DNA from 3 places in the Arsenophonus endosymbiont of Crataerina pallida genome. Region 2 is predicted to be linked to each of the others. Evidence: predicted binding sites of a transcription regulator. Region 2 holds the regulator's gene; each other region holds the start of a gene.
The links. The regulator Fur, encoded in region 2, represses iron uptake genes when iron is present. The targets are predictions, from matches to a motif close to ATAATAATGAGAACNACTATCAA.
Positions count from the first base shown of each region.

Region 1 (7,626 bases), 240 kb from region 2:
GTAGGATCGCGGTATCGCCTCGCGTACCTGCCAGGCGAATGGCAAAATGCCGAATACTTAATATAACACTTTCTCCCTGCAAATAGAGTAATGCACTAAATAGTAACATTACGACAAGATGAAACACGAAACGCCCGGCATTAATGGCTTGCGCTAAGAACCAGCTGGTTGCTTCTCCAACATACGGTTGTAGTTTAGCAATTAATGTATTACCGCCATTAGCGACCAATGTATGCCAACCATATGACAAGATGTCATTATGGGCAAAATGGTGACTTTGGTTGTTTTCAACGCTAAGTTTAATATGACTAAAATGACTATTATCACCTATATTAGCGGTCAATCGACTGCCTGTCAGATGCGGCTTATCATCAACAGAAACAAAATGTTCAACAACCTGCGATTTGCAATTGGCACCAATCTCTAAATGATAGCGATAGTGACTAGTATTAACATAATTATGGTGATTTGAACCAGAGGTAATATTCAATATATAGAGCGGTTTTTCTACCTGTTGATTAGCGGCCAATTTAATCATTAGGGGTTGAGCGGCCAGACTCTCAGTTAAATACAGGAATATTTCATCGGTCACGATAGGCGCTGGAAGCTGTGCTTGCGCATCCATCATTTGAATTTGATAAGGACCAAAGTTATCACTACTTAAGTCAGGGATAAGACATCCATCAAACAAAACAATTCGCCAGCCGTCAAGGGAGATAGCCAGCTGTTTTAATTGCTCAGCAGTAATTGTGTTAACTTTATCACTATTTAATTGGTATTGAGCGTTAAGTACTTTTGCCAACGGCGTATAATGCCACTCTTCATGGCGAAATGGCGGAAAACCAATTTTCTCTACCTGCTGCCAATAGGCCTGAGCTTGTTTTTCATTTGCTCTCTTACTGGCATAAAAAAGTGTCGCAAAGCTTTTTAGCGCCTGTTGATTTAACTTTGTGACTTGCTGCTGTTTTTCTGCTCTTTCACTGTTGGTCAATAAGCCAGCCATAGCCTTGTACCTCCAGTTTTTTGGCCAAGGTAAAATCACCTGATTGAATAATTTTGCCTTGATGGAGAACATGAACAAAATCAGGCTGTACATAATCCAAAATACGCTGATAGTGAGTAACGATGATAAAAGCTCTTTCAGGGCTACGAAGTGAGTTCACGCCATTAGCCACAACTTTTAAGGCATCAATATCAAGACCCGAGTCAGTTTCATCTAAAATACATAACTCAGGCTCTAACGCTGCCATCTGTAAAATATCATTGCGCTTTTTTTCTCCACCAGAGAAACCGACATTTACTGATCGAGTAAGTAAATCTTTCGGCATATCAAGTAGTTCAATTTTATCTTCAATAAAATCCTGAAAATCAAATCTATCTAGTGGTGGCTGCTTACGATACTCTCTTACTGCATTAACCGAGGTTTGTAAGAAAAATTGATTACTTACGCCAGGAATTTCCACTGGATATTGAAAGGCTAAAAATATACCTTCTCCTGCACGTTCTTCCGGCGATAACTCAAGCAAATTTTTATTTTTGAATAGAATTTCACCCTGTTCTACTTGATATTCTTCACGTCCTGCCAGTGTCGCTGATAATGTACTCTTGCCTGATCCATTAGGCCCCATGATTGCATGTACTTCACCCGCTTTTACTTCTAGATTTAATCCGTTAAGAATTTGATTACCTTCAATACTGACATTTAAATTTTTAACACTTAACATTTCATTGGCCTTTGAATAACTGAGTATTCTTTTAATAGGAACCATCAACCCACACTATGCTCCAAACTAATTGCTAACAATTTTTGTGCTTCAACGGCAAACTCTAATGGTAATTCAGAAAAGACATCTTTACAGAAACCATTTACGATCATCGAAATGGCGTCATCCTCACTAATACCTCGTTGCAAACAATAAAAGAGTTGATCTTCACCAATACGAGATGTTGTAGCTTCATGCTCTAACTGTGCGCTACTATTTTTTACTTCAATATAAGGAAAAGTATGCGCGCCACATTGAGTGCCAATTAACATAGAATCACATTGGGTATAATTTCTGGCATTTTCTGCCGTCGGTAAAATCTTTACTAAACCGCGGTAACTATTTTGACTACGACCAGCTGAGATCCCTTTAGAGATGATGGTGGAATGCGTATTCTTACCAATATGGATCATTTTTGTACCGGTATCAGCCTGTTGATTACCATTGGTTAATGCCACTGAAAAGAATTCCCCCACCGAATTATCCCCTTGCAAAATAACACTAGGATATTTCCAAGTAATAGCCGAACCTGTTTCAGACTGTGTCCAGGACATTTTGGCATTCTCACCCTCGCATAAGGCGCGTTTGGTGACAAAGTTTAAAATGCCACCGGTTTCACTTTCACCACCTGAAAACCAGTTTTGTACGGTAGAATATTTTACTTCAGCATCTTTATGAATAATAACTTCAACTACCGCAGCATGTAATTGATAGCTATCTCGCACCGGAGCAGAGCATCCTTCAATATAACTAACGTAACTACCTTCATCAGCAATCAAGATAGTGCGCTCAAACTGACCGGTCTTAGCTGAATTAATACGGAAATAGGTTGATAATTCCATCGGGCAACGAACTCCTTTTGGCACATAAACAAATGTCCCATCAGAAGCGACAGCAGAATTTAATGCCGCAAAAAAATTGTCTCGATTAGAAACGACCGTACCAATATATTTTTTTACTAACTCAGGATACTGTTGGATAGCTTCACCAAAAGAGCAAAAAATAATACCCAGTTTCGCTAATTCGCTACGATAAGTTGTTGAAACAGAAACAGAGTCAAAAATAGCATCTACCGCAACCAATTTACCCTCACGGACTGGTACACCAAGTTTATTGAATGCTTCTTCAACTTCGGCGGTCAGATAATTATTGCTATGCTCATCCCCACCCGCTGCCGATGAATCAGTTTCAGTTTGACAAGTATCATCGCAACTATTGCAGGATGGCGCTGCATAATAACTATATTCCTGGTAGTTTAAATCAGGATAATAGCCTTTAAGCCAGTGGGGTTCTTCCATACCCAACCAATGTTGATAAGCCTCTAAACGAAACTGCAACATCCAATCAGGTTCATTACGTTTGGCTGAAATCGCTTTGATGACCTCTTCATTGAGACCTTTAGCTAATTCATCCGTTGCAACCTGAGTGAAAAACCCCTCTTTATAACGATGCTCCGCTATCCATTGTTGAACATCATCACCAATTTCTATATTACGCTGTGACATAATTTAATTCACTTAAATACCAAAGCTTTCACCACAACCACAAGCGTGTTGAGCCTTAGGATTATTAAATTTGAATACTTGATTAAGTCCCTCACGAACATAATCAACCTCAGTACCATCAATAAATGGCATTGCTTTTAGAGGAACAAAAAGTTTGGCGCCATTATTTTCAAACAGCAAATATTCTTTAGTTGGATTATCTATCAATGTAATGACATAACCAAATCCTGCACAACCTGATTGCTTGATATTAAGAGATAATCCCTGACTAGCAGGATTTTTTTTCATTAATTTAAGAATTTGAGCAGCTGCTTTATCGGTTATGGTAAGGCCCTGCCAAGTTGTTTCATTCAAAGAAAAAGTATCAACATGCTCTGCCATTATTGACCTCACAAAACTAATATTTTGACTAGATTACACTATCAATGTAACTAGACTTTTTTTGTTTAATATTATATATGGTAATGATAACATTTCTCACTTCAACCATTTATTTTAAGCGGATATTTTTATTAGAGTGTTTTTTCAGCAAAAAGTGGCGTTTATTTTACTGTTTTTTTACGATTCCTAATTTATCAATCATATTAACATGTTGATAAACATTAAAAAAATAAAATAAACTCGCAAATTCAGCAATATTTAACGTGACGAACAAAGTATCGCTAAATCATCGAGTTTTTGTCGTTTAGTTATCTTTAAGTGCTAATCATTAAATGATTACTGTTGTCAAACGACAAATACAACTCAGTCTTAATTGTTCATCAAAGATTTTTATCGACCAGACTTGTCGCCGGCGACCTAGATGAATTGCACTACATACGCCACGTACTTTTCCTGAAGATACCGGCCTAATATGGCTAGCATTAATTTCGGTGCCAACTACTTTTTGATTATCTTGAGTGCAGAGATAACCAGCTATCGAGCCTAACGATTCGGCTAATACCACCGAAGCACCACCATGTAGTAATCCAAACGGCTGCATGGTACTTTGATCAACCGGCATTGTTGCTTCAATAGTATCGTCACTGATACTTAACATAACAATCCCTAAATGGGATAACATGCTGTTATCACTCCAACTATTAATTTCTTCGAGGGTATAAGAACGCTGCCAAATCATTTAAATATCTCCAATAACGCTTGTAAAGGATGTTTTATTGTTTCATTTTCAATTCGTTTTACTTGACTGCGACAAGAGTAACCTGTTGCTAGACAACGTGTTTTGGGTAATTTTTGTAATCGATTTCCCCAAGATAAGGCATAAATTCCCTTTGAATTAGCCAGATGTTTAACCTCATGACCATAAGTTCCTGCCATGCCGCAACAACCAACATTAACATTAATAAGTTGACGACCAAACTGAGCAAAAATTTTAATCCATTGTTGGGCACTATCAGCTAACAATGACATTTCGGTACAATGCCCTAATAGATACCATTTTTCAGCCGTTAACTTCGCTGCTGGCTTTGGCGCTAATACTGTCATCAGCCACTCATTAACTAATTTAACTTCGAATTTATCCCGTTTATTACCAAGGATCTGGCTATATTCATCGCGATAACAGAGCACTAAGGCTGGATCAATACCGACCATCGGAATTGATAATTGCGCTAAGCGGTTAAGAAAATCCGCTGTTTTTTGCGCTGTTTTGGCAAAACGGGTTAAATATCCTTTAATATGCAACGCTTTTCCATTAGCAGAAAATGGCAACAATATAGGCCGATAACCTAATATTTCAATTAAATGTATAAAATCTGCAACTACCCTTGCATCATAATAACTAGTAAATGGATCTTGGACGACAAAAACAAATTGGCTGCGAGTCTCTTCAGGTAAGCTTTCTAATTGTGGCAATGACAGAGACAATGCTGCATGACCAGCCAATTGTTGTTGTAAACTGGGTGTAGACAGTTGAGGAAAATCCGTTAGTCCAATCACCTTGTGACCTAGGGTTTGTATCCACCCTTGCCGTAATATAAAATTAAACCAGCGTGGTTGTTTTGCCATCAGCGGCAAAGTTAATTCAATATTGGCAACCACGTAGTCACTAATTGGTCGCAAATAACGACTATAATAGAGGGCTAAAAATTTTGCCCTAAACGTGGGAACATCAATTTTAACTGGGCATTGGGTTGAACACGCTTTACAGGCTAAACAACCCGCCATCGCCTCTTTTACTTCATGGGGAAAAATCATACTGTCCACTCTTAGCTCGCAAGGTATGGTATAGGCGTGTTATTTTTTGCAGCCAAGAGAGTTTATAACTATTAATATCTTCTGCAAATAACGCTAAGTTTACGCCTTGCTTAACCTGTAATCTTAACCATTCTCGCATTAATGTTGCTCGGCCTTTTGGCGAATGAATTCGTTGCTGGGAAATTTTCATTGAAGGACACATTGGACTATTAACGTCAAAATTAAAGCACAAGCCATTACCATTACAGGCCATAACCTGCTCAAATGTTTCCCTCACTTTGATCGGGATAGTGCGATCATAAGTTCCTCTTTTTACAGCATCGATAGGCATTAACGGGAGCGCTACATTAATTGATGAGCATATTTTTCCTGGGTTTAATTGATTAAAGGGATCAAATGCGGTTTTAATTTGACAGAGTATTTGATAAAGCTTTTCACCAAAAAATTGTGGGCCATAGGCGGAGCGAAAACCTTTACCGTGTTCCCCCCATAATAAGCCGCCATATTTAGCAGTAAGTTGAGCAATTTGATCTGAAATTTGTTTCATTAATACTTCTTGTTGAGGATCACACATATCCATCACCGGGCGAACATGTAATACCCCTGCATCAACATGTCCAAACATGCCATAAGCTAAATTATTGCGGTCAAGCAACGCACGAAATTCAGCAATGTAATCGGCTAAATGCTCCGGTGGCACGCAAGTATCCTCTACGAACGGTATCGGTTTTGCTAATCCTTTGGTATTAGCCAACAGGCCAACTGCTTTTTTTCTCATTCGTATAGATATTTTCAATATCTGCTAATTGATGGCATATATGATAATCAAGGATCCCCGAATTACCGGCTTGAATTAACTTATCCAATTGTGAACATAAACGGGTTAATTGTTGATTAATTTTTTCTTCACTATCCCCACTAAATTCAACAATATTTAATGCTGATAATTTTTTGTCATCAACATCGTTAATTAATTTACTCACTGAATGCCAGATAATATCATCACGCGCTAAAGAGAGGATTTTAGTATCAACCGTTTCCACTGATAATGCTTTGGCTGCCACCATAACTGGTGCATTCCGTAACGCTGAATCAAATGAGTCATACTTTATATTAACTAATCGTCTTATTTTAGGTAATGGAGTAATATTTAGCTTAGCTTCGATAATGAAAGCCAGCGTCCCTTCAGAGCCGGTTAAAATTCGGGTTAAATCAAATTGCGTCATAGTATCGTCAAACACGTGTCGCAAATCATAACCGGTTAAAAATCTATTTAATCGCGGAAATTTAGCCAAAATTAGCTGTCGCTGCTGACGACAATGGTGATAAACGGTGCTATATATGCGACCAATAGTTGATTGCTGCTGTGAAAAACGCTCCGCCAACTCAACTGTCATCGGATAGGTTTCTAATACCTCTCCACCAAGTAAAATAGCTTTAACACTCAGTACATGATCCGATGTTTTACCATAAACTAATGAGCCTTGACCTGAGGCATCAGTATTGATCATGCCACCCAAAGTGGCTCGGTTACTGGTTGATAATTCAGGTGAAAAGAAATAACCATAAGGTGCCAAAAATTGGTTAAGTTGATCTTTTATCACACCAGCTTCGACTCTAACCCATTTTTCTGCCACATTAATTTGCAAAATTTTTTGCATATAGCGCGACATATCAACCACAATGCCTTCAGTCAAAGCCTGGCCATTGGTCCCTGTGCCACCACCTCTGGGTGTAAAGGTTAATGACTGAAATTGTTTATCAATGGCAAGTTTCGCCAACAATTGAACATCGCTAGTCGAACGTGGATAGACAACAGCTTGAGGTGTAAGTTGATAAATACTATTATCTGTTGCCATTGATAAACGTTCAGCATAACTGGTGGTTAAATCTCCGCTAAAACCTCGGTCTTTTAATGTCGTTAAATAGGTTGTTATCTGCTGACTGATTTGATGAGCGCGTCCTATACGTGGGATCATTATACTAGTAACTCTTTTTAATTAGTGTTCACTTTGCAATTTATGTACTATCTTTAATTGAGAGTACATACCAGACAAAATTTGGTAATTAACATTTTGTAAACAATACAATTTCCATCATCACCCTACTTTTATTAGATACAAAAAACATGATTAATCATGTAATAGACAATTGATAATATG
Region 1 is NZ_OZ026540.1:2,276,970-2,284,595, forward strand. Features, by position in the region: partial or broken gene ydiK (AI-2E family transporter YdiK) at 1-244, opposite strand, end outside; gene sufC (Fe-S cluster assembly ATPase SufC) at 978-1,724, opposite strand; gene sufB (Fe-S cluster assembly protein SufB) at 1,769-3,268, opposite strand; gene sufA (Fe-S cluster assembly scaffold SufA) at 3,281-3,652, opposite strand; gene AACL31_RS12230 (hotdog fold thioesterase) at 3,978-4,388, opposite strand; partial or broken gene ydiJ (D-2-hydroxyglutarate dehydrogenase YdiJ) at 4,385-7,443, opposite strand.
Region 1: a site for Fur is predicted at 3,727-3,749, ahead of sufA (Fe-S cluster assembly scaffold SufA). Genes of this name have one in related genera too.

Region 2 (7,626 bases):
TTTTAATTGGCTCGGATAATTTTGGTCAAGTTGTTGCCTAATTCTATTTTCAATAGCGCTATTAGCTGCAACGGTTTCCAGACAACCAAAGTTACCACAATGACAACGTTCTCCTAATGGATCTATTTGTATATGGCCGATTTCACCCAGATTGTAACGGTTGTTCAATAAAATTTCACCACCCATAACCACACCTGCACCAGCGCCATGATGGATGCGTACAAAAATTGAATCGGCGCAATTTTGTGTAGCGCCGAAATAATGTTCTGCCAGTGCAAAACTACAAATGTCGTGACCGATAAAACAGGTTATTTTGAAATGCTCTTTCAGATTACGCAGCAATTGCCAGTTATGTACTTTTATATGGGGCATATAATGGACAATTCCTGCTTATGGATTGACTAAGCCAGGTAAAATAACTGAAATAGCAATCAACTCGCGATTAGGGCGTTGATGTTGTTGAATGAAATTTTCAATGGCGGCAATTAAATGATTTTCTGTTTTTTGTTGACCGGTTTCTGGTAAGGGTGAATGCGCTTCGGCGAGCATTTTGCCGTTTAAGGCGTAAAGTGCTAATGTACAGTCACGACGGCCTAATCTGACACCGATGCTATGAAAAATATGATGTTCAGAAATAATTGAAATTGGTCGGCGACCACCGGTAGAGGCTTGTTGAGCGACTTCTTTAATTAAACCACGCTCCAGTAGTTGGCGGGTTATTTTGGTTACACTAGCAGGCGCCAACTGGCTTTGTTCTGAGATCTGAATTCGAGAAATAGGGCCATTTTGATCAATAATTCGATATACAACAGCACTATTTAATTGTTTAACTAAATCAATATTACCAATTTGCTTCAAGATGTAATTGTGACTCATCAGTATATATGCTCGTTACAGTTCTATTTAACGGCCATTAACAATGGTTTTGCGGATGATGAAGTCGTGATCAAATACGATAAGGTTTGCAACTTTATCTTTTTCTATGCTCCCAAGTTTTTTGTCGACACCAATAGCACGAGCTGGATAAAGTGTGGCCATTCGTAATGCTTCATCTAATGCAATACCTACATGTTCAACGATATTTTTGACAGCATCTATCATCGTTAAGGATGAACCACTTAATGTACCATTTTTATCAACACATAATCCATCGCGATAATATATGGTTTTACCAGCAAAGGTAAAATAATCCATTTCACTGCCATTAGAATCCAGACCAGCAGGTGCGGTGGCATCTGTTACTAGAACTAATTTATCGCCTTTTAATTGTTTACTGTCACGAATATTAGCCCAGTGAACATGTAATCCATCGGCAATAATTCCTGCATATACATTAGGAGTGTTGTAAATAGCACCCACTAATCCCGGGGCTCGACCTGAAATAGCAGGCATGGCATTGAAAAGATGGGTTGAGAATTGAATACCTGCCTTGAAGCCATTTTGTGCTTCTTCATAAGTGGCATTGGAATGGCCTGCTGAAACAACAATACCGGCTTCAACTAGCTAGCCGTATTGTCGGTGATGGTTTAGCGATTAAGCCAACGAGTGGTGAGGTATTAGCGCCTGTATCCGGTAAGATTGTGAAAATTTTTGCTACCAATCATGCTTTCTGCATCGAGACGAATGAAGGTGTTGAAGTGATCGTTCACATGGGTATTGATACTGTAACGTTAAAAGGGCAGGGTTGTGAGCGTTTAGTTGAAGAAAATAGTGATGTAAAGGTAGGTCAGCCTATCCTGAAATTAGATCTCGATTATTTGGAACAGCATGCTAAGTCAATGATAAGTCCAGTCGTTATCAGTAATATTGATGATTATCAGGGATTGACAATAGTTGCAACTGGTGAAGTAATCGCTGGAGTAACACCAATTTATGATGTATTGAAGTAATGTGTTTTATCATTATGATTTGATATGATAACCATATAATTAATAATGAATAAAAACGGGAAGGGTTATGAACCTCCCGTTTTTCCTTTATGAGCTTTTTATTGATTAAATAAAGCCTAATAATATATGTTAATAAACGGTTGTTTCTAATTCGGATATCGTAGATGATAAAAGCGTTATTAACATGCTTTTGCATTGAGGAACTATGACAATGAATGAGGCAGATACTCGCCCAACAAATTTCATTCGCCAGATTATTGAAGAAGATTTGGCTACAGGTAAGCATACTCATGTATATACCCGTTTTCCACCTGAACCTAATGGTTATTTACATATTGGTCATGCCAAATCAATCTGTTTGAATTTTGGTATTGCAGAGGATTATCAGGGTCAATGCAATTTGCGTTTTGATGATACTAATCCAGTTAAAGAAGATGTTGAATATGTTAATTCCATTCAAGAAGATGTAAAATGGTTAGGGTTTAATTGGAGTGGTAACGTAAAATATTCGTCAGATTATTTTGATGACCTATATCAATATGCTATTGAGCTGATTAAAAAAGGCTTAGCTTATGTTGATGAATTAAGTCCCGATGCTATTCGTGAATATCGCGGAACTTTAAAGCAGCCAGGTAAAAATAGTCCATATCGTGATCGCACTATTGAGCAGAATTTGCAGCTATTTGACAAGATGCGTGCGGGTGGATTTGAAGAAGGAAAGGCCTGTCTACGTGCTAAAATTGATATGTTATCCTCTTTTATTGTCATGCGCGATCCGGTGTTATATCGGATAAAATATGCTGAACACCACCAATCGGGTAATAAATGGTGTATTTATCCAATGTATGATTTTACTCATTGTATTTCGGACGCATTGGAGGGGATTACCCATTCACTTTGTACCCTGGAATTTCAAGATAATCGCCGATTATATGATTGGGTATTAGATAATATTACCATTGATTGTCATCCAAGACAGTATGAGTTTTCGCGTCTAAATCTTGCCTATACGGTGATGTCAAAACGTAAACTAAATCAGTTAGTGGCGGAGAATAGGGTTGAAAACTGGGATGATCCCAGAATGCCAACCATTTCAGGTTTACGTCGTCGTGGTTATACGGCAGCGTCGATTCGTGAATTTTGTCGGCGTATTGGCGTGACTAAGCAAGATAATACTGTTGAAATGGCAGCATTGGAATCTTGTATTCGTGATGATCTAAATGAAAATGCACCACGGGCAATGGCGGTATTAGATCCCATAAAGTTAGTGATTGAAAATATGTCTGCTGATGAGCAAATGCTGACGATGTATAATCACCCCAATAAACCTGAGATGGGCACTCGACAAGTGCCATTTAGTCGGGAACTTTATATCGATCGAGCTGATTTTCGTGAAGAAGCTAATCGGCAATATAAGCGCTTAGTTTTGGGTAAAGAAGTGCGTTTACGAAATGCTTATATTGTACAAGCTAATCGGGTTGATAAAGATGCAGAAGGCAACATTACCACGATTTATTGTACTTATGATGCTGATACATTAAATAAAGATCCTGCTGATGGACGTAAAGTCAAAGGGGTTATCCATTGGGTCAGTGCATCACATGCCTTGCCAGCAGAGATCCGATTGTATGATCGCTTATTTACTGTGCCTAATCCTGCCGCAGAAGAGGACTTTTTAGCTACCATTAATCCTGATTCTTTAGTGATTCGCTATGGGTTTGTTGAACCAAGTTTAATTACCGCGCAACCGGGAAAAGCTTATCAGTTTGAACGCGAGGGTTATTTTTGTGCAGATAGCCATGATCATACAGCTAAGCAGCTGGTATTTAATCGCACTGTAGGCTTAAGAGATAGTTGGGCAAAAATAGCAAGCTAAGAAATTACCCCGTTAAGAGTTATGGTAAAAGCGTGGTTTATAGCCACGCTTTTTATTAAAAAATATCGTCATTATTGTTAACGAGATATTTTTATTAACAGAAAAATGGCTTTCTGTTATAAATTTTTATTCGTTTAGAGCAAGTCAAAAAAATATGTAGTCAATATCCTTATCAAAAAAATCAATTGGTTACTAACAAGGATGTTATATCATGCTTAAGTTTATTAATTCATCTCTTCCAATAGAAAAAGCGGTTTTACAAGCAGAACTGCAAACGATATCACCTAAGATCAATTTCACCTGTCCATTAAAAAGTATTTATAACAGTGATGCCTTTATATCGGTACAAAAAAGACCATTAAAGGGTTTGCATACTTGTCAAAAATTAAGTTTTCCAATAGATAAAGCCAGCAGTGAGCAACGTTATCATAATGCTCTATTGGCTGATTTTGTTTACAATCGTGACTTTACAATTTTAGAAGCAACCCAGTGGGGAATTGATCGTGAATTGGTAAGGTTTGTGTCTAAAATGACTAATATAAAACTTTATCCACAAGATGGTCTATTAGAAGATAGTCATACTGGATTGGTGGCTTATATCTTTCGCAATAAGGTTGAGCGGGAAATTCGATTGGTATTTGGTGGGACAACCAGCGGTCATGGAGTGAGCGGTGGAGCTCCGCGTTATATAAAAAATATTAATAATTTTATTAAGCAATGCGAGGCGAATGTTCATAATGTATTTGGTGGTGTTCCAGCTTGCTATAAGCAGGCTGCGCAATTAATGCATAATCTGCAACAACTGGTTCAAATGGATGGGGAATGGAATGGATACAGGCTTTCAACCAGTGGTCATTCATTAGGTGGTGGTTTAGCTGCTTATGCAGCACTGAAGGTATCTAGCAAAGAAAATGTTATTTTGGCGGAATGTTTTAGCAGTGCTCAATTTGGCCGAGGTTTACAGCGCGATTTGTTAAAGCAACATGGTAGTTTAGATTTAGAGAAGGCTATGCATAATATCAATCATCATTATGTCGAAGGTGATGTTATTCCGAAGATGGATAAATTTTTTGCGGTTGATCATATTGGTAAAATTAATATTATTCCCCAAGCAACGAACAAAAAAGACAACTTTTTAGCGGCACATTCAAATTATGTCAAGCATAGTCTTATTTATGCGCTACAAACTTGAAAATAAAAGGAGAAATTGGACTGCAATTATCCTTTTATTTTTAACTGATTAATAACAAAAATAGTAATAGGCTGGGTTATTTTTCTTCTTTACTATTGCGGGCAGGGTGGCCCAAATCGTTTTCATCACAATGATCTTTTTTGGAGCAATGTCCATATAGATAGAGACTGTGATTAGAGAGCTTGATGCCATGACGTTCCGCAATATTTTTTTGTCGTGTCTCAATGGATTCATCGCTGAATTCAATGACTTTACCACAATCTAAGCAAATTAAGTGATCATGGTGATGTTGTTGTGTCAACTCAAAAACCGATTTACCGCCTTCAAAATTATGGCGAGTAACAATACCCGCGTCATCAAATTGATTTAGAACACGATAAACCGTTGCGAGGCCAATCTCTTCCCCCATATCAATGAGTTTTTTATAGAGATTTTCCGCACTGACATGATGGCATTCAGGCTCTTGTAATACCTCTAAAATTTTTAAACGTGGAAGTGTTACTTTAAGCCCTGCATTCTTCAATGCTTTACTGTTGTCGGTCATGCGGATCCTACCTTGTTGCATTAGCAGTGAATTCAATAATATCAAAACATCGTTAACAGTAGTATACTGTTTATTTCAAACTAATTTTACAATTATATATGTCATAATATCATTACACAATTTGCAGGAATTATCATATACAAAAAATATTGACAGCTATCAATCGATAATAGTTTGTAAATTTAGCTCTTCGGATATTTGTTTTACCCAGCTTTCCACTCGCTCAGCGGTTAGTTCCGGTTGCCTGTCTTCATCAATGGCAAGGCCAATAAAGTTAGAGTCATCAGCGAGCCCTTTTGATGCTTCGAAGTGGTAACCTTCTGTTGGCCAATGGCCAACAATGATAGCACCATTAGGTTCAATAATCTCTTTCACAGTACCCATAGCATCACAGAAATATTCCGCATAATCTTCTTGATCGCCACAACCAAAAATAGCTACTAGCTTATTGGTAAAATCAATTTCTTCTAATGTCGGAAAGAAGTCATCCCAATCACACTGTGCTTCACCATAATACCAGGTAGGAATACCGAATAGTAAAATATCAAATGCTTCAATATCCTCTTTACTGCTTTTAGCAATATCATGAATTTCAGCAATATCAGCGCCGCCAAGGGTTTCTTGGATCATTTTGGCAATATTTTCTGTATTGCCAGTATCACTGCCGAAGAAGATACCTATGATTGCCATAAAGTAAATAAACCTCTTAATTTTAATTTGAGTTGTTTTGTTATCTTATCTTATCGTTATTAACAGTAGTAATAGCAAAGATAATAACGATTGATTAATAAATAATTAAATAACCGTTATTTTGACGAAAATAACGGCATAATTCTGTCAATTTTGTGTGTTTTAGGCAAAATAAACCAGTAAAATTGCAATTCATCGGTTTTTCTTTGCTAATTGTGTCAGCAATATTTGTTCTATTAATTCACTACGGCTTATTTTTTGTTCTTGAGCTAGCATATTTAATGCCGCAACAGCACGCTCATTGATTTTTAGTTCGACACGGCGTAAACCTTTGCTTTTATCACGTTTTAACTGATTACGTTTATTAATTTTTAATTGTTCATGTCGAGATAAAGGATTGGTTTTTGGACGCCCTGGTCTAAGTTCATCGGCGAATAAATCCCGGGTTGTGCGATCAGTCTGCTCTTTTGCCATAAATTTAAATGTTGATGGAAATTTGCTAGTTACTTAAACCAATCATACCCTAGCATGATAACTATCGCTACTAACAGATAAAATATACTCAATTGATAAAGCAGCCTATTAGTGAGTAACTGAAGTTAGCAATAGCCAGTAAAACGTATAAAAAGTGATCTTACTGGCGACTGGCGTTATTTTTAAGCATTAATTTTTGTCATTGTTCCTATTTGTTGATGCCAGAGTTGAGCATAAAACCCATTTAACTTGAGTAGATTATCATGGCTATCGAGTTCAATCACTTGACCTTCATTAATCACACAAATTTTATCAGCATGACGAATGGTATTGAGGCGATGGGCAATACTAATAACAGTTCGACCAGCAGACAAATAATGCATATTTTTCATGATAGCGGCTTCTGAATCATAATCTAGTGCAGAAGTGGCCTCATCAAGAATTAAAATCTGTGGTTGTGTTAACAGAGCTCGGGCAAGTGCTATACGTTGCCGTTGTCCTCCTGATAAATTCATACCTCTCTCTGCTAACTGTGTATTGAAACCTTGAGGAAGTTGTTGAATAAAATCCAGTGCGCCTGCTATTTGCGCTGCCTGGGTCATGGCTTCGTCAGAAGCTGCCGGTTGGCTTAAGCGGATATTATCTGCTATCGAGCCTGCAAACAAAATACTTTCTTGAAGTACTACACTCATATTAAGACGTAAAGCAACGGGATCGGCGACAGCTAGATCCATACCATCAATAGTAATTTGACCCTGCTGAGGAACATAAAGTCGTTGTAATAACTTTGTTAAGGTACTTTTTCCTGATCCTGAAGGGCCTGTGATACCGATAAATTGTCCGGCCTTAATTGACAAGGATAGGTTCTGCAATACTTCTGGCATGTCGTTAGCATAACGAAATCTGATATGATTAAATTCAATATTACCATTAATAGATGCTGTATTGGCTAACCCCTTTT
Region 2 is NZ_OZ026540.1:2,513,494-2,521,119, reverse strand. Features, by position in the region: partial or broken gene nagC (DNA-binding transcriptional regulator NagC) at 1-876, opposite strand, end outside; partial or broken gene nagA (N-acetylglucosamine-6-phosphate deacetylase) at 904-1,503, opposite strand; partial or broken gene AACL31_RS13445 (glucose PTS transporter subunit IIA) at 1,503-1,889, shown strand; gene glnS (glutamine--tRNA ligase) at 2,101-3,765, shown strand; gene AACL31_RS13435 (lipase family protein) at 3,977-4,957, shown strand; gene fur (ferric iron uptake transcriptional regulator) at 5,034-5,501, opposite strand; gene fldA (flavodoxin FldA) at 5,661-6,191, opposite strand; gene ybfE (LexA regulated protein) at 6,384-6,665, opposite strand; gene AACL31_RS13415 (type I secretion system permease/ATPase) at 6,848-7,626, opposite strand, start outside.

Region 3 (7,626 bases), 1.2 Mb from region 2:
AAGCGTAGCGATACGTTGAGCTAACCAGTACTAATGACCCGAGAGGCTTAACCTGACAACACCGAAGGTGTTTTGAGAGAGAGAATTTTAGCTTGTTTTGAGATTGAATCTGGTCGAATTTTACTGAAGGCCGAGGTGTGTTCGCTACTGAGGTAGGTGAGCAGACTGTAAGGCAGCGAAATAAGACGGGATAAATAGAAAAGAATTTGTTTGGCGGTAATAGCGCGGTGGTCCCATCTGACCCCATGCCGAACTCAGAAGTGAAATGCCGTAGCGCCGATGGTAGTGTGGGGTCTCCCCATGTGAGAGTAGGGAGCTGCCAGACTTTAATTTAAGGCTAATGGGAAAGACCGTTAGCGAAATGGATCTGTGATAGAACAGTTTGGCTAGTCGTTATTTATCTATACTTTTAATTATTAATATGATGGATAGGCTGCTTAAACGTTCGTTAAAATATAAATAGCAAAGAATTTGCTTAGTAGCTATAGCGCGGTAGCTCCACCTGATCCCATGCCGAACTCAGAAGTGAAATGCCGTAGTGCCGATGGTAGTGTGGGGTCTCCCCATGTGAGAGTAGGGAACTGCTAAGCTTAAAATATTAAGGCCACCTAATTAAGGTGGCTTTTCTGTATATGTAAATAATAAATCTAACTTAATGAATAATATATTTTATAGTTGAATTATATCTATTTTATCGACTAGCTTTATTAATATTTTTGACATTTATTATAGGTAATTGACTAATCTAACTAGAAATATTAATCGAATCCTTTTCTTCTAGTAGTTTTTCAACAACACTAGGATCCGCTAACGTTGATGTATCACCAAGATTATTTATATCACCAGTGGCAATTTTTCTTAGAATACGTCGCATAATTTTACCTGAGCGTGTTTTTGGTAATGCATCAGTCCAGTGAAGAATATCTGGTGTTGCTATTGGTCCAATTTCTTTACGCACCCAATTGCGTACTTCATTATAAAGTTCTGCTGAAGGTTCTTCACCATGATTTAATGTAATGTAGGCATAAATAGCTTGTCCTTTAATATTATGTGGGACACCAACGACGGCAGCCTCAGCAATTTTAGGGAACGCTACAAGTGCAGATTCGATTTCGGCTGTACCTAAACGATGACCAGAAATATTTAAAACGTCGTCAACACGACCGGTTATCCAGTAATAACCATCTTCATCACGGCGAGCACCATCTCCACTGAAATACATACCTTTAAATAGTGAAAAATAAGTTTGCTCAAAGCGTTCATGGTCACCATAAATGGTTCTAGCTTGTCCTGGCCATGAATCCATGATGACAAGATTGCCTTCAGCAATACCCTCAAGTAAATTACCTAAATTATCAATAAGCGCGGGCTTAACACCAAAAAAAGGTAGTGTTGCTGATCCTGGTTTAAGTTCAGTTGCTCCCGGTAAGGGAAAAAGCATAAAACCACCGGTTTCTGTTTGCCACCAAGTATCAATAATAGGGCAATGACCATTACCTATTTTTTTGTAGTACCATTCCCAAGCTTCCGGATTAATAGGTTCACCGACAGAGCCTAAAATCCTTAAAGAATTACGCTGAGTTGCTTCAATAGCTTTATCTCCTTCTGCCATCAAAGCACGAATTGCGGTTGGTGCGGTATAAAGAATATTTACTTTATGCTTATCAACTATTTGGCCCATGCGATTTATACTTGGATAGTTAGGTACACCTTCAAACATTAGCGTGGTGGCTCCATTGGATAGTGGGCCATAAATTAAGTAACTATGGCCTGTTACCCAGCCTATATCAGCAGTGCACCAATAAATTTCTTTTGCCTGGTAGTCAAATGCGTATTTGAAAGTGATAGAAACATAAACTAAATAGCCACCAGTAGTGTGTAAGATGCCTTTGGGTTTGCCTGTTGAACCAGATGTATAAAGAATGAATAAAGGATCTTCCGCATTCATTTCTTCAGCGGGACAGTCAGCGTTGAGGCCTTTAATAACTTCATGCCACCAATGATCACGTTTTTCCTGCCAATCGATTTGATTACCTGTTCGTCTAAAAACAATAACATTATTAATACTTTCAATTGCTGGATTTTTTAACGCTTCATCAACATTTTTTTTCAGTGGTATAGTACGATTTGCTCTTAACCCTTCATCTGAGGTAATGATCAGTTTAGCTTTACTGTCAATAATGCGACCTGCAATAGCTTCTGGTGAAAAACCAGCAAAGATAACAGAGTGAATAGCTCCAATGCGGGTACATGCTAACATGGCGATGGCTGATTCAGGTATCATCGGCATATAAATAGCAACAACATCCCTTTTTTGATGCCTAATTTTTTTAATGCATTGGCAAATAGGCAGACATCATGATGAAGTTGGCGGTAAGTTATATGATAAGACTGTGATGGATCATCGCCTTCCCAAATGATTGCAGTTTGATCACCGCGTAATTGTAAATGGCGATCTAGACGGTTAGCACTTAAATTTAAGGTACCATCTTCAAACCATTGGATGTTAATGTGCCCTGGATCAAATGAAGTGTTTTTTACTTTGGTATAGGGTTTTATCCAGTCAACAATTTGACCTTTTTCTCGCCAAAAAGCGTCAGAATCTTCAAGTGATAATTGATAATCTTGTTGGTACTGTTTTTTATTAACTAAGGCATGTGCGGCAATTTCAGTAGGAATGGGGTACTTGAACGTTGATATCATATTTTTCTTCTCCTCATTTGTGTTAATCATATGTCAAAGAGCAGTTAACTAAACCTATGAAAAAGAATTTGTTTTTTTTTGTGTAAGTGATCACGTAAATGATGGTGTTTTATTTTAGATTTGTTATTTATTAATTATTCTATTTAAATTGTTTTAATTGATGGTTTTTATGAAAAAATTTTATTTTAATCTAATGAGCTAATATGTCGATTTTTTTATAGAGAAATAAAAACTTTAAAAAATATATTGTTTATAATTGTTTTCATTATTATGGTAATCCTTGTAAAATAAGGATTGATTGAAACATTTATTTTATATTTAAGTAACAGGAGTTAATGCGGATGAGCTATACATTACCTTCCCTGCCTTATGAATATGGGGCACTAGAGCCACATTTTGATGAAAGGACAATGAAGATCCATCATACCAAACATCACCAAACATATGTCAATAATACTAATGATGCGTTAAAAGATTTTCCTGAGCTTGCTAAACTTGATATAGATGATTTAATTCAAAATTTAGATAAGGTGCCTGCCGATAAGCGTACTTTTTTACGCAATAATGCAGGTGGGCATGCCAATCATAGTATGTTTTGGAACGGTTTGAAAACAGGTACTGAACTAAAGGGTGAGTTGAAATCTGCGATTGAACGTGATTTTGCTAGCGTTGAGAATTTTAAAGAAATCTTTGAAAAAGCAGCAGCCACTCGTTTTGGTTCCGGCTGGGCGTGGTTAGTATTGAAGTCGGATGGAAAGCTGGCGGTTGTTTCGACAGCTAATCAAGATAACCCATTAATGGGGGAATATATTTCTGGTGTTTCCGGTTATCCTATTTTAGGGCTTGATGTTTGGGAACATGCTTATTATCTTAAATATGAAAATCGTCGCCCTGAATATATTAAAGCCTTTTGGTCAGTTGTTAATTGGGATGAAGCGGCAAAACGTTTTGCAGAAAAAGTAAAATAGCATTGACTTTATCTGTTTGTTTAATATCAATGTTAGTGGTGCCAGATTATTTACTGGCCTACTAATATTTTTTAATGACGAATTAAAATTATAGTAATGAAAAAAATTTTAACTCTAATTAATTATATATAAACAAATAAAAGAAACTTTTTGTTTCGCTAAATGGTATTTTGTTATCTATATCATTCAATAAATATATTAATAAAATAAAGATTTATATTTGTTTTAACTATTTATTTTTATTAATTTTTAAATTTATTCTTAATGTCAATCTCCCTCGAGTTTTAGGAGGGAGAAGAGCATTATTTTTTTATAGGACTAATAAAACCTATCGCGTCATAAACTTTACTAAGGGTTACTTGAGCGCGAGCCTCTGCTTTGCTAGCACCTTCAGACATAATGTCATTCAATAGTTTTTCGTTATTACGAAATTCATCAAAACGGCTTTGAATATTTATTAGCATATCCGAAGCAGCTTCAGCAACGGTGTTTTTAAGATCGCCATACATTTTTCCGGTAAATTGTTTTTCTATCTCAGAGGTAGATGTGCCTGTTACACCAGAAAGGATATCTATCAGATTAGAAATACCCGGTTTGTTTTCTGTATCATAATAAATTTGCGGTGGCTCGTCAGAATCAGTAAGGGCACGTTTTATTTTTTTAGCCGCTGATTTAGGGTTTTCTAATAAAGTTATTACATTATTGCGGTTATCATCTGATTTTGACATCTTTTTTTGTGGTTCTTGTAGAGACATAACCCGCGCTCCTTTTTCAGGAATAAAGGGATCGGGTACAGTAAATATTTCACCATAGAGCGAATTAAAACGTTGAGCAATATCGCGGCTTAATTCTAAATGTTGTTTTTGATCAATACCAACCGGGACTTGGTTTGTCTGGTAAAGTAAAATATCGGCAGCCATTAATACTGGATAATCAAATAATCCAGCATTAATATTTTCAGCATGACGGGTTGATTTGTCTTTAAATTGTGTCATGCGGCTTAATTCACCAAAATAGGTATAACAGTTAAGCGCCCAACTAAGTTGAGTATGTTGCGGAACATGGGATTGAACAAAAATAATACTTTTTTTAGTATCAATACCACAAGCTAGGTATAAGGCTAATGTATCAAGCGTACGTTTTCTTAATTCTTTGGGGTCTTGACGAACTGTAATGGCATGTTGATCAACAATACAATAAATACAGTCATAATTATCTTGCATGTGAACCCATTGGCGTAATGCGCCAATATAGTTGCCGATGGTTAATTCCCCAGACGGTTGAGCCCCACTGAATACAATAGGCTTTTTGTCGGTATTAGTTGAATTTATAGGGGGTGTATTCATGTTATGATCCCAGAGTTGTCAAAGGTGGTAGTCCTAACGCAGGAAGTAGATCGGCAAAGTTATCTAATACATAATCTGGTTTACTTAATGCGATAGATTCACCATAGTTATATCCGTAAGTTAAACCCACACAAGGACAATCTGCAGCTTTAGCGGCTAAGATATCATTATGAGAATCACCGACAAATAATAATTGATCTTTATGTAGGCCAAATTTTCCCATTGTAAGATACAGTGGAGCAGGATGGGGTTTTTTCTCTTTTACGTCATCGCCCCCTAATATTAAAGAAAAATAACAATCAATGGTTAATTTTTTTAATAAAGGGTCAATAAATGGCGTAGGTTTATTGGTGACGATTGCCATTGGTAAAGGTTGTTTGGCTATTTCTGCTAATGTTTCTTTTACTCCAGGAAAAAGCTGACTACCAGTTATTACTGTAGTTGCATAAATTTTATCAAATAATTGGCGAGTATTATTTTTGATTTCTGGTGTGATTTTAACATTTGCCCAAGTTAATGCGCGTTCTATCATAATATCGACACCATTACCAACCCAGGTGGAAACAAGTTCTTTGCCCGCAGCGGGTAATTGCTGAATGATTAAAGCACGATCTAAAGCATCAGCTAATCCGCCTGCACTGTCGACTAATGTACCATCCAAATCAAATGCAATAACTTTAATCTTGGTTAATTTTTTAAATGCCATTAAATTGCCTCAGCTAACTTTTTACGCATAGCATCAATGACAGTTTTGTAATCTGGTTGATTAAAAATTGCAGAACCTGCGACAAAGGTGTCAGCACCTGCATTTGCAACATTAATAATATTATTAACATTGATCCCGCCATCAACTTCTAGGCGAATATTATAACCGTTTTCATCGATCATTTTACGAACTTGACACAATTTATTTAGGGTTTGTGGAATAAAAGATTGTCCACCAAAACCAGGATTTACCGACATGATTAGGATCATATCCAATTTATCTATCACGTAATCTAAATAGTTTAATGGTGTAGCAGGATTAAAAGCTAAACCAGCTTTACAACCGTTATCTTTAATTAATTGTAATGTGCGATCAATATGCTCACTTGCTTCAGCGTGAAAGGTAATATAGGTTGCACCAGCTTTAGCAAAGTCAGGAATCAGTCGATCTACTGGTTTTACCATCAAATGCACATCAATGGGTGCCTTGATACCATAATCTCGCAATGCTTTACATACCATTGGGCCAAAAGTTAAATTTGGAACATAATGGTTATCCATTACGTCAAAATGGATAATATCAGCTCCAGCTTTAATGACTTTCCCAGTATCTTCACCTAAACATGCAAAATTTGCGGATAAAATAGAGGGGGCAATCAGAAAATCTTTCATTATTGTCTCCGATTTGTTTTTTTACCTTTTGCGTTTTTTTTATAAGTTGGATTATAAAATGCCAAAAGTTCATCGACTTTTCTACGAGCAAGGCTATTACGACTAATTGTTCTACGTACTTTAACAACATTTAGCTTGGCGTGATGATACCATTCTCTAGTCGCTGGTGTATCATGATTTGATATTAATACGGGTATTCCGCGAGTTGATGATAAGTGATAAGCAATTTGAGCCAGATTGTATTGTTCTTTGTTGCCAAAACTATTTGTATGATATGCGGTAAAATTAGCCGTATCAGAAAGAGGTGTATAGGGTGGATCACAGTAAACAACAGCACTTTTGTTTACTGATAGTAATGTTTCTTGATAGGTTTGGCAGACAAAAATAGCTTTTTGTGCTTTTTCTGCAAACCAATAGAGTTCATCTTCAGGAAAATAAGGTTTTTTATAGCGCCCAAATGGAACGTTAAATTCCCCTTTTGAGTTGTAACGACAAAGACCATTGTAGCAATGACGATTAAGATATAAAAATAGTTCACTACGACGTCTAGGATTATTACATAAGTTGAATTCAGTACGTAAACGGTAGTATTGCTCAGGCGTATTAAACTCGTTGTTAAAAAGCTGGCGTGAATTCTGCACAAATGTATCAGTATGATATTTTACAGTATTATATAAATTGATAAGATCATTATTAATGTCAGCTAGGATGTAAGCATTATAGTTGGTATTCAAAAATACTGAACCTGCCCCGACAAATGGCTCTACCAGACAATCACCTTCTGGTAGATATTTTTTAATTTCTTCTACCAGAAGATATTTACCGCCAGCCCATTTTAGAAAAGCGCGTTTTTTCTTCATGCCGCCATATTTTATCTAAATGTTCCAGAGTTTTTGATATATCTCTGTTTAGGACAGCATATTTGCGCCTAATGATTCTTTATTTTTGATCTTGCTTAACTTGCTGAAATTTTCTAACCCAGGGTTTTTTTTCCTGAACAGAAGCGGGCAAAGTTGAAATTGCGTTTTTTGCTTCACTGACTGAGCGGTAATTACCGTGGATAAGAACATACCATGGTCGTTCATTGCGTATGGTCTTATAGATTTTATAATTAGTTAAGCGATTGTTTTTAGCAAATGCTTCTAGTGAGTTAGAACGGCTCGCACTACTTAATTGTAGTGTGTAATTACTCGCTGGAGCCGATAATAAATCTCCACTTTGATTTGTATGTG
Region 3 is NZ_OZ026540.1:3,733,516-3,741,141, reverse strand. Features, by position in the region: rRNA gene AACL31_RS20165 (23S ribosomal RNA) at 1-55, shown strand, start outside; rRNA gene rrf (5S ribosomal RNA) at 210-325, shown strand; rRNA gene rrf (5S ribosomal RNA) at 475-590, shown strand; partial or broken gene acs (acetate--CoA ligase) at 746-2,703, opposite strand; gene sodA (superoxide dismutase [Mn]) at 3,045-3,671, shown strand; gene trpS (tryptophan--tRNA ligase) at 3,974-5,017, opposite strand; gene AACL31_RS20135 (phosphoglycolate phosphatase) at 5,019-5,723, opposite strand; gene rpe (ribulose-phosphate 3-epimerase) at 5,723-6,394, opposite strand; gene dam (adenine-specific DNA-methyltransferase) at 6,394-7,254, opposite strand; gene AACL31_RS20120 (SPOR domain-containing protein) at 7,334-7,626, opposite strand, start outside.
Region 3: a site for Fur is predicted at 2,953-2,975, ahead of sodA (superoxide dismutase [Mn]). Genes of this name have one in related genera too.